3 regions of the Flintibacter sp. HCN-6482 genome follow, and region 3 is predicted to be linked to each of the others. Evidence: predicted binding sites of a transcription regulator. Region 3 holds the regulator's gene; each other region holds the start of a gene.
The links. Region 3 encodes HrcA, which represses chaperone genes, less so after heat shock. Its sites were predicted from a motif close to TGTTAGCACTCNNNNNNNNNGAGTGCTAACA; they were not measured.
Positions count from the first base shown of each region.

Region 1: a site for HrcA is predicted at 1,599-1,629, ahead of clpB (ATP-dependent chaperone ClpB). Genes of this name have one in related genera too.
Region 2: a site for HrcA is predicted at 1,653-1,683, ahead of WKS99_RS03900 (co-chaperone GroES). Genes of this name have one in related genera too.

Region 1 covers NZ_JBBKBK010000001.1:517,073-521,283, reverse strand. The annotation lists gene clpB (ATP-dependent chaperone ClpB) at 1-1,557, opposite strand, end outside; gene WKS99_RS02505 (Hsp20/alpha crystallin family protein) at 1,744-2,175, opposite strand; gene WKS99_RS02500 (2-hydroxyacid dehydrogenase) at 2,419-3,408, shown strand; gene WKS99_RS02495 (2-hydroxyacyl-CoA dehydratase) at 3,472-4,211, opposite strand, start outside.
Region 2 covers NZ_JBBKBK010000001.1:778,745-782,955, forward strand. The annotation lists gene groL (chaperonin GroEL) at 1-1,260, opposite strand, end outside; gene WKS99_RS03900 (co-chaperone GroES) at 1,320-1,604, opposite strand; gene WKS99_RS03905 (diacylglycerol/lipid kinase family protein) at 1,794-2,708, opposite strand; gene WKS99_RS03910 (hypothetical protein) at 2,727-3,224, opposite strand; gene WKS99_RS03915 (THUMP domain-containing class I SAM-dependent RNA methyltransferase) at 3,233-4,211, opposite strand, start outside.
Region 3 covers NZ_JBBKBK010000005.1:78,598-82,808, forward strand. The annotation lists gene WKS99_RS12965 (MBL fold metallo-hydrolase) at 1-771, shown strand, start outside; gene WKS99_RS12970 (hypothetical protein) at 807-962, opposite strand; gene hrcA (heat-inducible transcriptional repressor HrcA) at 1,278-2,345, shown strand; gene grpE (nucleotide exchange factor GrpE) at 2,367-2,978, shown strand; gene WKS99_RS12985 (hypothetical protein) at 3,041-3,178, shown strand; gene dnaK (molecular chaperone DnaK) at 3,220-4,211, shown strand, end outside.

The DNA.
Region 1 (4,211 bases), on a different contig from region 3:
CGCCTCCAGGGCTTTCTTCAGCTCCGGGATGCGGCCATATTGCAGCTCGGCGGCTTTCTCCAGGTCGTACTCCCGCTGGGCTTTCTCCAGGGCGGCGTTGGCCGCCTCCAGCTCCTCCCGCAGCTTCTGTACCTTGCCGATGGCCCCCTTCTCGTTGTCCCACTGGGCTTTCTTGGCCTTGAACTCTTCCCGCATATCGGACAGTTCCCTCTGAATCTCAGCCAGATGCTCCTGGGACAGCTTGTCGGTCTCCTTCTTCAGGGCGGCCTCCTCAATCTCGTGCTGGATGATCTTCCGCTGGATGATGTCCAGTTCAGTGGGCATGGAGTCCATCTCGGTGCGGATCATGGCACAGGCCTCGTCCACCAAGTCGATGGCCTTGTCCGGCAGGAAGCGGTCGGTGATATAGCGGTTGGACAGGGTCGCGGCGGCAATGATAGCCCCGTCCGTGATTTTGACCCCGTGGTACACCTCATACCGCTCCTTGAGCCCCCGGAGGATGGCGATAGCGTCCTCTACTGTGGGTTCGTTGACCATCACGGGCTGGAACCGACGTTCCAGGGCGGCGTCTTTCTCGATATACTGCCGGTACTCGTTGAGAGTGGTGGCGCCGATGCAGTGGAGCTCGCCACGGGCCAGCATGGGTTTGAGCAGGTTGCCTGCATCCATACTGCCCTCAGTCTTGCCAGCGCCCACAATAGTGTGCAGCTCATCAATGAAGAGGATGATGCGGCCCTCGGACTTTTTGACCTCGTTGAGGACGGCCTTCAGCCGCTCCTCGAACTCCCCCCGGTACTTGGCCCCGGCCACAAGGGAGCCCATGTCCAGGGAGAAGATCGTCTTGTCCTTCAGGGAACCGGGCACATCTCCCTTGACAATCCGTTGAGCCAGACCTTCAGCGATGGCGGTCTTGCCCACGCCGGGCTCGCCAATGAGCACAGGGTTGTTCTTGCTCTTACGGGAAAGGATGCGGATGACATTCCGGATTTCATCGTCCCGGCCGATGACCGGGTCCAGCTTGTTCTGGCGGGCCCGCTCCACCAAGTCGGTGCCGTATTTCTTCAGGGCGTTATAGGTATCCTCCGGGTTGTCCGAGGTCACCCGTTGGTTGCCGCGGACGCTGGCCAGAGCCTGCATCACCTTCTCCCTGTCCACATGGTAGGTGCGGAATAACTCCTTTAAGGCACTGTCAGGCTGTGCCAGCAGACCGAGGAAGATGTGTTCCACTGAGATGTACTCGTCCTTCATGGCCTGGGCCTCTTGCTCCGCGCCGCGGAGGGCCCTGTCCACATCCTGGGACACATAGACCTTGTCCGCTTCCCGGCCGGACCCGGACACTTTAGGCAGTTTCTGGACCTCCCCCTTCACTGCCGCCTCAAAGCTGGGAACAGTCATGCCCATAGCGGCGAGCAGCTGGGGAATGAACCCCTCGTTGTCACTGACCAGGGCCAGCAACAGGTGGGGCTGCTCGATCTGCTGATTGCCGTATTCCTGGGAGATGTCCCTGGCCCCCTGGATGGCGGCCAGGGATTTTTGAGTAAATCGATCCATATTCATGAAAAGAAACCTCCTTTAACTTTGGTTTCAAGATTGTCATAAATTAGCACTTGACTGAATTGTTTGCTAAAACAAAAATACACCAACCTGAGATATTTTGCAAGAAAAAATTTGACGCTCGCTGGCTGGCGTATACACCGGCACCCCCAAAAAAGGGCAGGCTCTGAAGCCTGCCCTTCCTTCTGGTCACTGAATGGCGATCCTTCTGCTTTGAGGCTGTATCTCAGCCATCTTAGGCAGAATCAACGTCAACACTCCGTTCTCATAGGAGGCTCGGATAGCGTCCTCCTGAATGCCAGAGGCATCAAAGGAGCGGACAAAAGAGCCGACCCGGCGCTCCCGACACAGGTATTGGCCCTGGTCGTCCCGCTTCTCCTGCTTTTCCTCGTGCTGGGCAGAGATGGTCAGGATGCCTTCCTTCAGCTCCAAATGGATATCCTCCTTTTGGAAGCCAGGCAGTTCAGCTTCCAAAAGGAAGTGGTCACCCTCATCCCGGATATCGGTCCGAAAGGCGGTGGGCTGGCGGTTTGCGGGAGGGAAGAAGCTGCGCTCCAGGTCATCAAAAATCGTGTCTAGACCGCCGTGATAGCGGCCAAAGGGGATCATACTGTACATCATAAGAAACTCCTTTCTGAGGTGGGGGTCCGATCTCAGCGGCCCTTCCTGCCTCACTTAACTTTGGTCCTAGTATATCGTCCAAATGTGAACAGTTCTTGCACACTTTGTGTATAAATTGTAAATATTAGCACTCTTATTATTTGAGTGCTAATATTGGAGTGTTGTACCAACAAAAAAAGTGTGCTACAATATTTATATTCTTTCCCAGAGGAAAAAATTTATCAATGACCGGGAGGATGAATCATGAAAGTATTGATCTTAGGGCCGAAGGCACGCTATGAGGCCTATATGCCGGAGTTTGTTGCACAGCTGCCCTTTGAAACGGCCTACTGTTCTCTGGACCAGTCCCCACAACAGGCGGCGCGGGAAAACGCTGATGCCCAGATCCTGTTCACCGACCCCATCGTGGACGTGACGGGAGAACTGATGGACCTGATGCCCGGTCTGAAGCTGATCCAATCGGAGGGGGTGGCCTACAACCGGATTGATCTGGAGGCGGCCAGGGCCAGGAACATTTTTGTGTGCAACAATAAAGGCTGCAACGCCGCTTCAGTGGCGGAGCATACGGTGATGCTCATGCTCATGGCTCTACGTCACGGTATTACTGGCCACAACGCCCTTCGGGAAGGCCGTCAACGCGAGATGAAGGAGGCGGTCATGGCCTCCAACTCTCCGGAGTTGGGTCTATCCACTGTGGGCTTGGTAGGGCTGGGGGACATCGGTACCGCCACAGCCAGGCTGCTGGCTCCCTTCGGCTGCAAGATGTACTACTACACCGCCCACCGCCGTCCACCCCAGGTAGAGGAAGAGCTGAACGTGGAATATCTCCCACTGGAGGAGCTGGTGTCCCAGTGCGACATTGTATCTCTCCATTGTGCAGTCACCCCGGAGACCACTCATATGGTGGACAAGGCTCTGCTAGACAAGTTCAAGCCGGGAGCCATTTTAGTGAACACCTCTCGTGGCCTGTTGGTGGACAGCCTGGCCGTCCGGCAGGCCCTCATCGACGGCCGACTGGGTGCCATCGCTATGGATGTCTTTGAACCGGAGCCCACTCCCGCTGACCACCCCCTGGTGGACCTCCCTCCAGAGGTCGCGGACCGGGCCATCTACTCGCCCCATCTGGGCGGCAATACCGGCGGCTCCTTCCACCGGGCCCACACCAATATGTGGACCTCGGCCCAGCTGGTGCTGGAGGGGAAGCGGCCCAATTTTATCGTCAATGGGCTGTGAGAAAAAAGAAAAGAGGACCCGGTACACCACTGTACCGGGTCCTTTTTTGTTGAGAGGGAAAGCTTAACTGTGGGCATGAGCCAGCTTGGGAGCCACTTCAGGCTGGGGCGCTCTGGGCGCGGGGGACTCCTGATGAGTCAGGCCCTTGGCGTTGGCCAGCATCAGCTTGATGCGGTTCTCCTGGTTGATCTTGGTGGCGCCTGGGTCGTAGTCGATGGCCACCACGTTGGAGTAGGGGTACTCGTCCTTCAGCTTGCGGATCATACCCTTGCCCACGATGTGGTTGGGCAGGCAGCCAAAGGGCTGGGTACACACGATATTGTTGGTGCCGGAGTGGATGAGCTCCAGCATCTCGGCGGTGAGGAGCCAGCCCTCGCCCATCTTGTTGCCGTCGCCCAGATAGCCATGGACCAGGGAGTGGAGCTCCTGGAAGGTGCCGGGGGCACGGAAGCGGCCGGACTTCTTCAGAGCGGCGATCATATCCTTCTGACAGCCCTCGATATAGGACATGAAGGCCCGGCAGGCGGCCTTCTTGATCCACTTCCCGCCGTACAGATCCACATCAGCCACCCGGTTGTAAATCTTGAAAATAATGAAATCGGTCAGGCCGGGGACTACGGGCTCCACGCCTTCGGAGAGCAGGAACTGCTCCAAATTGTTGTTGCCCAGGGGGGCGAACTTCACATAGATTTCCCCAACCACGCCCACACGAATCTTGGGTTCACCCTGGACAGGGATGGAGGCGAAGTCGGCGCAGATCTGGTCAAAGAGAGCCCGCATCTGCCCTCGGCTCATGCCCTTCC
Region 2 (4,211 bases), on a different contig from region 3:
GGCATTCAGGTAGGCGGTACCGCCGCCGGCCACGATGCCCTCTTCCACAGCGGCGCGGGTGGCGTTCAGGGCGTCCTCGATGCGCAGCTTCTTCTCCTTCATCTCCACCTCGGTGGCGGCGCCTACCTTGATGACGGCCACACCGCCGGCCAGCTTGGCCAGCCGCTCCTGGAGCTTCTCCTTGTCATAGTCGGAGGTGGTGACCTCAATCTGACTCTTGATCTGGCCAATGCGGGCCTTGATGTCCTCGCTGCTGCCAGCGCCGTTGACGATGGTGGTGTTCTCCTTGGTAATCTTCACCTGACGGGCCTGACCCAGCATAGTCAACTGAGCTTCCTTCAGCTCCAGACCCACATCGGAGGAGATGACCTGGCCTCCGGTCAGGATGGCGATATCCTGGAGCATCTCCTTGCGGCGGTCGCCGAAGCCAGGGGCCTTGACGCACACCACGTTCAAGGTGCCGCGCAGGCGGTTGACAATCAGAGTAGACAGGGCGTCGCCCTCCACGTCCTCAGCGATGATCAGCAGCTTCTTGCCGGACTGTACTACCTGCTCCAGAATGGGCAGCAGCTCCTGGATGTTGGAGATCTTCTTATCGGTGATCAGGATGAGGGCGTCGTCCAGGTTGGCCTCCATCTTCTCGGTGTCGGTGACCATATAGGGGGTGATGTAGCCCCGGTCGAACTGCATACCTTCCACGACTTCGGAGTAGGTCTCGGCGGTCTTGGACTCCTCGATGGTGATGACGCCGTCGTGGCCCACTTTCTCCATCGCCTCAGCGATCAGCTTGCCGATGGTCTCATCGCCGGAGGACACGGCACCGACACGGGCGATATCAGCGGAGCCGTTTACCTTCTGGCTGTTGGCCTTCATGGCCTCAATGGCGGCCGCGGTGGCCTTGGCGATGCCCTTCTTCATGACCATGGGGTTGGCGCCGGCCGCCAGGTTCTTCAGGCCCTCGCGAACGATAGCCTGAGCCAGCAGGGTAGCGGTGGTGGTGCCGTCGCCGGCCACATCGTTGGTCTTGGTGGAGACCTCCTTCACCAGCTGGGCGCCCATGTTCTCAAAGGGGTCCTCCAGCTCGATCTCCTTGGCGATGGTAACACCGTCGTTGGTGATAAGGGGAGCACCGAACTTCTTGTCCAGCACCACGTTGCGGCCCTTGGGGCCCAGGGTGATCTTTACAGTATCGGCCAGCTGGTTGACGCCCTTCTCCAGAGCCTTGCGGGCCTCCTCGCCGTAGCAGATAATTTTAGCCATAACACATTACCTCCGATTTAGAGTAAATTTGATACACGATTTGGGATAAAAAGACGGGTTTACTCAACCACGGCCAGGATATCATTCTGACGAACGATGGTCACTTCCTCGCCGTCCAGCTTCACCTGAGTGCCGGAATACTTGCTGGTAATGACCTTGTCGCCCACCTTCACGGTCATGACGACCTCCTTGCCGTCCACCATACCGCCGGGACCTACAGCGATGACCTCTGCCACTTCGGGCTTCTCCTTGGCGGCGCCGGTCAGGATGATGCCGCCCTTGGTGGTCTCCTCGGCCTCCACCAGTTTTACGATCACACGGTCAGCCAGGGGTTTGAGTTTCATAACAAGTTCCTCCTTATATATGAGTTTTTTGAACTAACTTTCTCAGTGGTTTAGCACTCTTTTTATTTAAGTGCTAAATCTAACTATGATAATAACCGCTTTCTCAAAAAAAATCAACCCCTAAATCAAAAAAATTTGGGGTTGATTTTCTATAATTTACGTTTTGTTCACAAACATATGTCAAGAGTGCTAAACACAAGGGGAATAGCTCGCTCCAGCCGGGTAAAAGAAATTCACCTTTTTCTCTGACAGGCGGACGGTAAAAGTGGTGTCCCGCATGATCTCTCCATCCACTACCACGGTGATGGGTTCCCGGGCGGAGAAGGACACCTCCTGCCCGTGGTAGGCTCGAATCAGCGCGGGGTACTTCCAGTACAAGCCTTTCGCGTACTGGCCCGCCAGGCGCGCGAAGGTAGGCAGACTCACCTTGCCCACCCGCAGCACATCCAGCACGCCGTCGTCAGGCATGGCGTCGGCCACCGGCATAAAACCGCCCCCATAGTGCCGCCCATTGCAGACGCACAGGATGGCGGTGGGCTCTTGCGTCCAGTGGTCAGCCCCCATGGACACCGTCATGGGACGGCAGATTCCCCATACAAGCACCTGCTCCGCCAGGGACAGCAGATAGGCCCATCGTCCGGAGACACCTTTCAATCGCTTGTATTTGTGTACTCCGGCGGCGATACGTGCGTCCACTCCGGCGCATATCACATCCAGCCCCAGCTTGCCGTTGCAGTCCATCAGGTCAAAGGCGGCCTGCGGCCCGGCCGCCAAAGCCTCGAGATTTGAAAAAATGCTGCGGTAGTTGGGCCCAAACAGTTTCAGAAAGTCGTTGCCCGTCCCCATGGGCACGTTGGTCACTGCCAGAAAATCGTGGCCCGCCGCCCCGTTGACCACTTCGTTGAGGGTGCCGTCGCCGCCACAGGCATAAAGCCGGGCGGGCTTGCCGTCCGCCGCGGCCCGCTCTGCTATCTTGCAGGCGTCTCCCGCCTGTTTCGTATAAAACACCTGGTGGTGAACTGCCAGTCTAGTCAGGTCCTCCTCCAGCTGTTGAACCGATCTCCCCTTCCCTGCTGCGGGGTTGATAATAAACAGATGGTCCATAGACACCTCCGAAACACCTCAGGGCAGCTCCCCAAAGCCCCAGATTACCTGCTGCTCCACATAGCCTGCCCAGTGAAACTCCTCCAGCACGCACCGCTCCGGGAGGGAGCTCTCCAGCCCAAGCTCCGCCAGCAGGGAGGGACCTTCCTGGGGAATCCACAGTTGGTCCGCCGGGTCGGTACGCACCCAGAAGGTCTGGAAGCGGTCCGGGTCGTAGATGAGGATGATCTCCGCCAGAGCCGGGTCGCCCCCAGGGACAAAGAGGAATATTTTACAGGAGGGCAGGTCCGCCGGCCTGGCGGCAATCAGTTCCTCCGTCTTGTGCAGGAGGGCGGCCATCAGCGCCTTCCGGTCCTTCCCTCTGGGATGAAAAAAACGGTTGGCTCCCAGGTCCAGCCACTCCTCTCGAAAATCCTCTTCCGCCGGACACCAGTTGGGCTGGTACTCCTCTACCACCCGCAGAACCCTTTTCAGCTCCCGCCGATATCCCCGAAATTTTTTTATATGGTAAGGCATGACCCCTCCTATTTCATCCCGTACATAAACAGGTCGCACTTCAGCATCCCGTTATAGAGTTTTCGCTTCTTGTCCGCCTGCCGGCCGAAAGTCCGCTCAAACTCGGTGTGGGAGGACAAAAGGAAGAGCTTCCAGCCCTCTGGAAATTTGCTCCAGGCTCGGCCGAAGGCCCGGTACAACTCCTCCGCCTCCCGGCGCTCCATGATGCGCTCTCCGTAAGGCGGATTGGTGACCACCCGGCCATAGAGGCCGCCCCAGTGGAAGGTCCGGGCGTCGGCCGCCTCAAAGGATACGATGTCGTCCACCTCTGCCAGTTGAGCATTGTGCCGGGCCAGCTCCACGGCGGCGGGGTCCAGGTCGCCGCCCCAAATCTCATAATCCCCATCAAATTCCTGGTCCATGGCCTGGTCAGCCGCCTCCATCCAGAGCCGCTTGTCCAGCCACCCCCATTTTTGGGCGGAGAAGTACCTGTTCAGCCCCGGCGCCCGGTTTCGGGCAATCAAGGCAGCCTCGATGGGGATGGTGCCGCTGCCGCAGAAGGGGTCGCACAGGGGGTCCCGGCCTCTGTACCGGGACAGCAGGACCATGGCCGCCGCCAGCGTTTCCCGCAGGGGGGCAATCACCCCCTGGGCCCGGTAGCCCCTCTTGTGAAGCCCAGCGCCGGAGGTATCCAGCATCAGGGTGGCGGTATCCTTCATAATCGCGAACTGAATCTGGTACAGCGCCCCTGTTTCCGGCAGGGTATTCAAGCCGTAAGCCTCTCCCAGCCGGGCGGCCACCGACTTTTTCACGATGGATTGGCAGGCGGGCACCGAGTGGAGGGCGGAGTTGAGGGAGTGGCCCTTCACTGGAAACTGGCCCTCCCGAGGGATGAACCGCTCCCAGGGCAGGGCCCGCGTCCCTTCAAATAGAGCGTCAAAGTTTCCAGCCGGGAATGTCCCCAGCACTAGCAGAACCCGCTCCCCGGTACGCAGATTCAGATTCAGC
Region 3 (4,211 bases):
CTGTATATCGAATATCGGGGGAAGAGGCTGCTGCTGGATGGGGGCGCCTCAGGACGGTTTGCCGACAACGCCCAGAAGCTTGGGGTGGACCTGGCGGATGTGGACCTGGGGGTGCTGTCCCACGGCCACTATGACCACGCCGATGGCCTGCGCCGGTTCTTCCAGCTCAACCAGAGAGCCAAGGTCTATGTCCGCCCCCAGGCCGGAGGGCCCTACTTCTCCATGACAGAGGAGGGACCCAAATTTATTGGCGTCCACCGGGATATCTGGGAGGGGGCCAGAGAGCGGCTTGTCCCAGTACCGGGACCTATGGAGCTGCTGGAGGGTGGGTGGCTGCTGCCCGACGGTCCAAAGGACCCGGCCTTTATGGGAAAGGCGTCTAACCTGGTCTGCAAGCGAGGGGAGGATGACTTTGTCCCGGACGATTTCAGCCACGAGCAGTCCCTGGTGCTGGAGGGGGAGCGGGGACTGGTGGTCTTCAACTCCTGCAGCCATGGGGGCATCGTCAACATCGTGCGGGGCGTGCTGGACCAGCTGCCCGGAAAGCGGGTGCACGCCGTGGTGGGCGGACTGCATATGTATGCCAAGGGGGGGACTGGCATGAACTGCTCGCCGGAGTATGTACAGTCGGTGGCTGACGCGCTGAAGGCCCTGGGGGTGGAGCGAATCCTGACCGGCCACTGCACCGGACAGCCAGCCCTGGAGCGGCTGACGGAATACTTCGGTCCCGGCTGTCAGGGACTGTATACCGGCCAGGTGTTTACCCTATAAAAAAGAAACATGACCGCCTGTCTATGGACAGACGGTCATGTTGTTTTCTCCTCTAAAGTGGAGAGATATTGGAGCAGAATCGTTTCCACCAGGTTGGAGAGCGAGCGGTTCTCCAGCTGGGCCTGGGCGCGGAGGCGTTCTACCATGTCCTCATGAAAACGAAAGCTGTAATTCTTTTTTTCGATCCCCATAAAATCACCTCATATCTAGTGTAATACATTAGAAACATTTGTCAAGAGCCGGAGCTCTTAGCAGCAAAAGATAGAAGATGCAAAAAATTGGCGGGATTCATTTGTTTACAACAAATTCATAAAGTGCCTATTGACAATTCTGCCCCCCGGTGGTACATTATCTTTAGCACTCAGGAGTATTGAGTGCTAACGAAATGATCAAAGCGCAAGCAGGCCGGCATGAGGATATAAGACGAAGGGTCCGCGGAGCGGAGCTGTCTTGAGCCGGAACGGCCGGAAGCGCATGCCGAGATAAAAGGAACAGGGGGGGGAAACATGGAGCTGACGGATAGAAAAAGACGGATTCTTCGGGCCATCATTGAAACCTATATCGCCACCGCCGAGCCTGTGGGGTCGAAAATGGTAGCGGAGCGGGCCGGACTGGATGTGTCCAGTGCCACCATCCGGAACGAGATGGCTGATTTGACTGATATGGGCCTTTTGGAGCAGCCCCATACCTCCGCCGGACGGGTACCCTCCGCCGCGGGCTACCGGCTGTATGTCAATGAGTTGATGGGTCATCAGCAGTTGACCATGCAGGAGACTCAGCGTATCAACGAGGCGCTGAACCTGAAGATGGAGGAGCTGGATCGAGTGATCGACCGGGCGGGAAAGGTCCTATCCCAGTTCAGCGACTATCCTGTATTTACCATGGCCGCCCCCGCGGAGCGGATCACCGTCAAACGCTATGACCTGCTGAAAGTGGAAGAAAACGCCTTTATCGCCGTGGTCATGACGGACAACTCCATCGTTAAAAATAAACTCATCCATATCCCTGAGGAGGTTTCTGACACCCAGCTCCAACTGCTCTCCGCGGTTCTGAACAGTTCCTTCGTGGGACTGACCCAGGAGGAGATGGAACAGACCTTGGACAAGATGGAGACCCGCACCGCTCCAGGCGCCTTTGAGCTGATTGCCCTGGTGGTGGACTTCGCGGTGGAGATCCTGTCGGAACAGAGCAGCCAAAAGGTCCGAACTACCGGAATCACTCACTTGCTGGAACACCCGGAATACCGAAGCCTGGACAAGGCTAAACCTCTGATGAACTATCTGGCCGAGGAGAAGGATGTGGCCCGGCTGCCTGTGACAATGACCGGCGGCCAGAACATGAACATCCTGATCGGGCCGGAAAATGTCAGTGACGCGCTGAAGGACACCAGTGTGGTCATGGCCAGCTACGACATTGGAGAAAATATGAAGGGCGTCATCGGAGTGGTTGGACCCACCCGGATGGACTACGCCAAGGTCACCGCCCGCCTGTCCTATTTTGCCGACAGCCTGACCCGCATGTTCGGCAAGGGAGAGTTACCCCCGGCAGAGAAAACAGATACACAGGAGCCATAAGCAGGAAAGGAGCGCCGCATCGTGAGCGATAAAAATAAAAAGAAGCAGGCCCAGCCTGAGCAGTGTCAGGAGGATATTCGGAAGGAAGAGGCTGTGGAGCCTGAGGAAGAGGCTGTTCGCACGGAACAGGAGGAGAAAGGGGAGCCCCAGGAGGCCGGCGAGGCCGCCCAGGGGGACCAGAAATCAGGGGAGGCACCCAAGGAGGAGCCCTCCGGAGAGGGGACCGCACCCCTCGACGACCGCTTTCTCCGCCTGGCCGCGGAGTACGACAACTACCGAAAGCGGACCGCCAAGGAGAAGGAGTCCATCTGGAACGACGCCAAGGCGGATACCGCCGCCGCGTTTCTTCCCGTCTATGATAACCTGGAGCGGGCCTTGAAGCAGGACACCGCCGACGAAGCCTACAAAAAAGGGGTGGAGATGACGATGAACCAGCTGAAGGAGATCCTTTCCAAGCTGGGCATCACTGAGATTCCCGCCCTGGGCCAGCCCTTTGATCCGAATCTCCATAACGCTGTTATGCACGTGGAGGATGAGAGCTTGGGCGAGAACGTAGTGGCCGCCGTGTTCCAGGCCGGCTTCCAGTGCGGCGAGAAGGTCATCCGCTTCGCCATGGTGCAGGTGGCCAATTAGGGGAACGGAACCGAGGTGCGCGGCTTATTTTCAAAAGCCGATGGGATTAAAGGAGGAAAACAGTGAAAAGAAATCAGCCCTGCAAGCAGTGCTGTAAAGCGAAAACCTGTGATGCTGTATCCTATACCCTGCTGCTCGCTGGGGGCCTGCTGGCCTGGTGCGCCGCGCTCTACGCCATCGGGCCGCTGTTCCTATTTTAACTTTGTAAACATGAATGTCATATATTTAGGAGGAATGAATTATGTCTAAGATCATCGGTATCGATTTAGGTACGACCAACAGCTGTGTAGCGGTCATGGAGGGCGGCGACGCTGTCGTCATCCCCAACGCCGAAGGCAACCGCACCACCCCCTCTGTGGTGGCTTTTTCCAAGGACGGCGAGCGTATGGTGGGTCAGGTGGCCAAGCGCCAGGCCATCACGAACCCCGACCGGACCGTCATCTCCATCAAGCGTGAGATGGGCTCCGACTACAAGGTGAACATCGATGGCAAGAAGTATACCCCCCAGGAGATCAGCGCCATGATCCTGCAGAAGCTGAAGGCGGACGCCGAGGCCTATCTGGGCACAACAGTCACCGAGGCCGTCATCACAGTCCCCGCCTACTTCACCGATGCCCAGCGCCAGGCCACTAAGGATGCTGGTAAAATCGCCGGCCTGGACGTGAAGCGGATTATCAACGAGCCCACCGCCGCTGCTCTGGCCTACGGCGTAGACAAGGAGACCGCCCAGAAGGTCATGGTGTATGACCTGGGCGGTGGCACCTTCGACGTATCCATCCTGGATATCGACGACGGCGTCATCGAGGTGCTGGCTACCGCTGGTAACAACCGCTTGGGCGGCGACGACTTCGACAAGTGCGTCATGGACTGGATGGCCGCGGAGTTTAAGAAAACTGAGGGTGTGGACCTGACCGGCGACAAGGTGGCCATGCAGCGCTTGAAGGAGGCTGCTGAGAAGGCCAAGATCGAGCTGTCCGGTGTCACTTCTACCAGCATCAACCTGCCCTATATCACCGCTGATGCCACCGGCCCCAAGCACTTGGACCTGACCCTGACTCGGGCCAAGTTCGACCAACTGACCGCCCACCTGGTGGAAGCCACCAGCGGCCCTGTGAAGCAGGCTCTGTCTGATGCCGGACTGAGCGGAAGCGATTTGTCTAAGGTCCTGATGGTGGGCGGCTCCAGCCGTATTCCCGCGGTTCAGGAGATGGTAAAGAAGCTGACTGGCAAGGA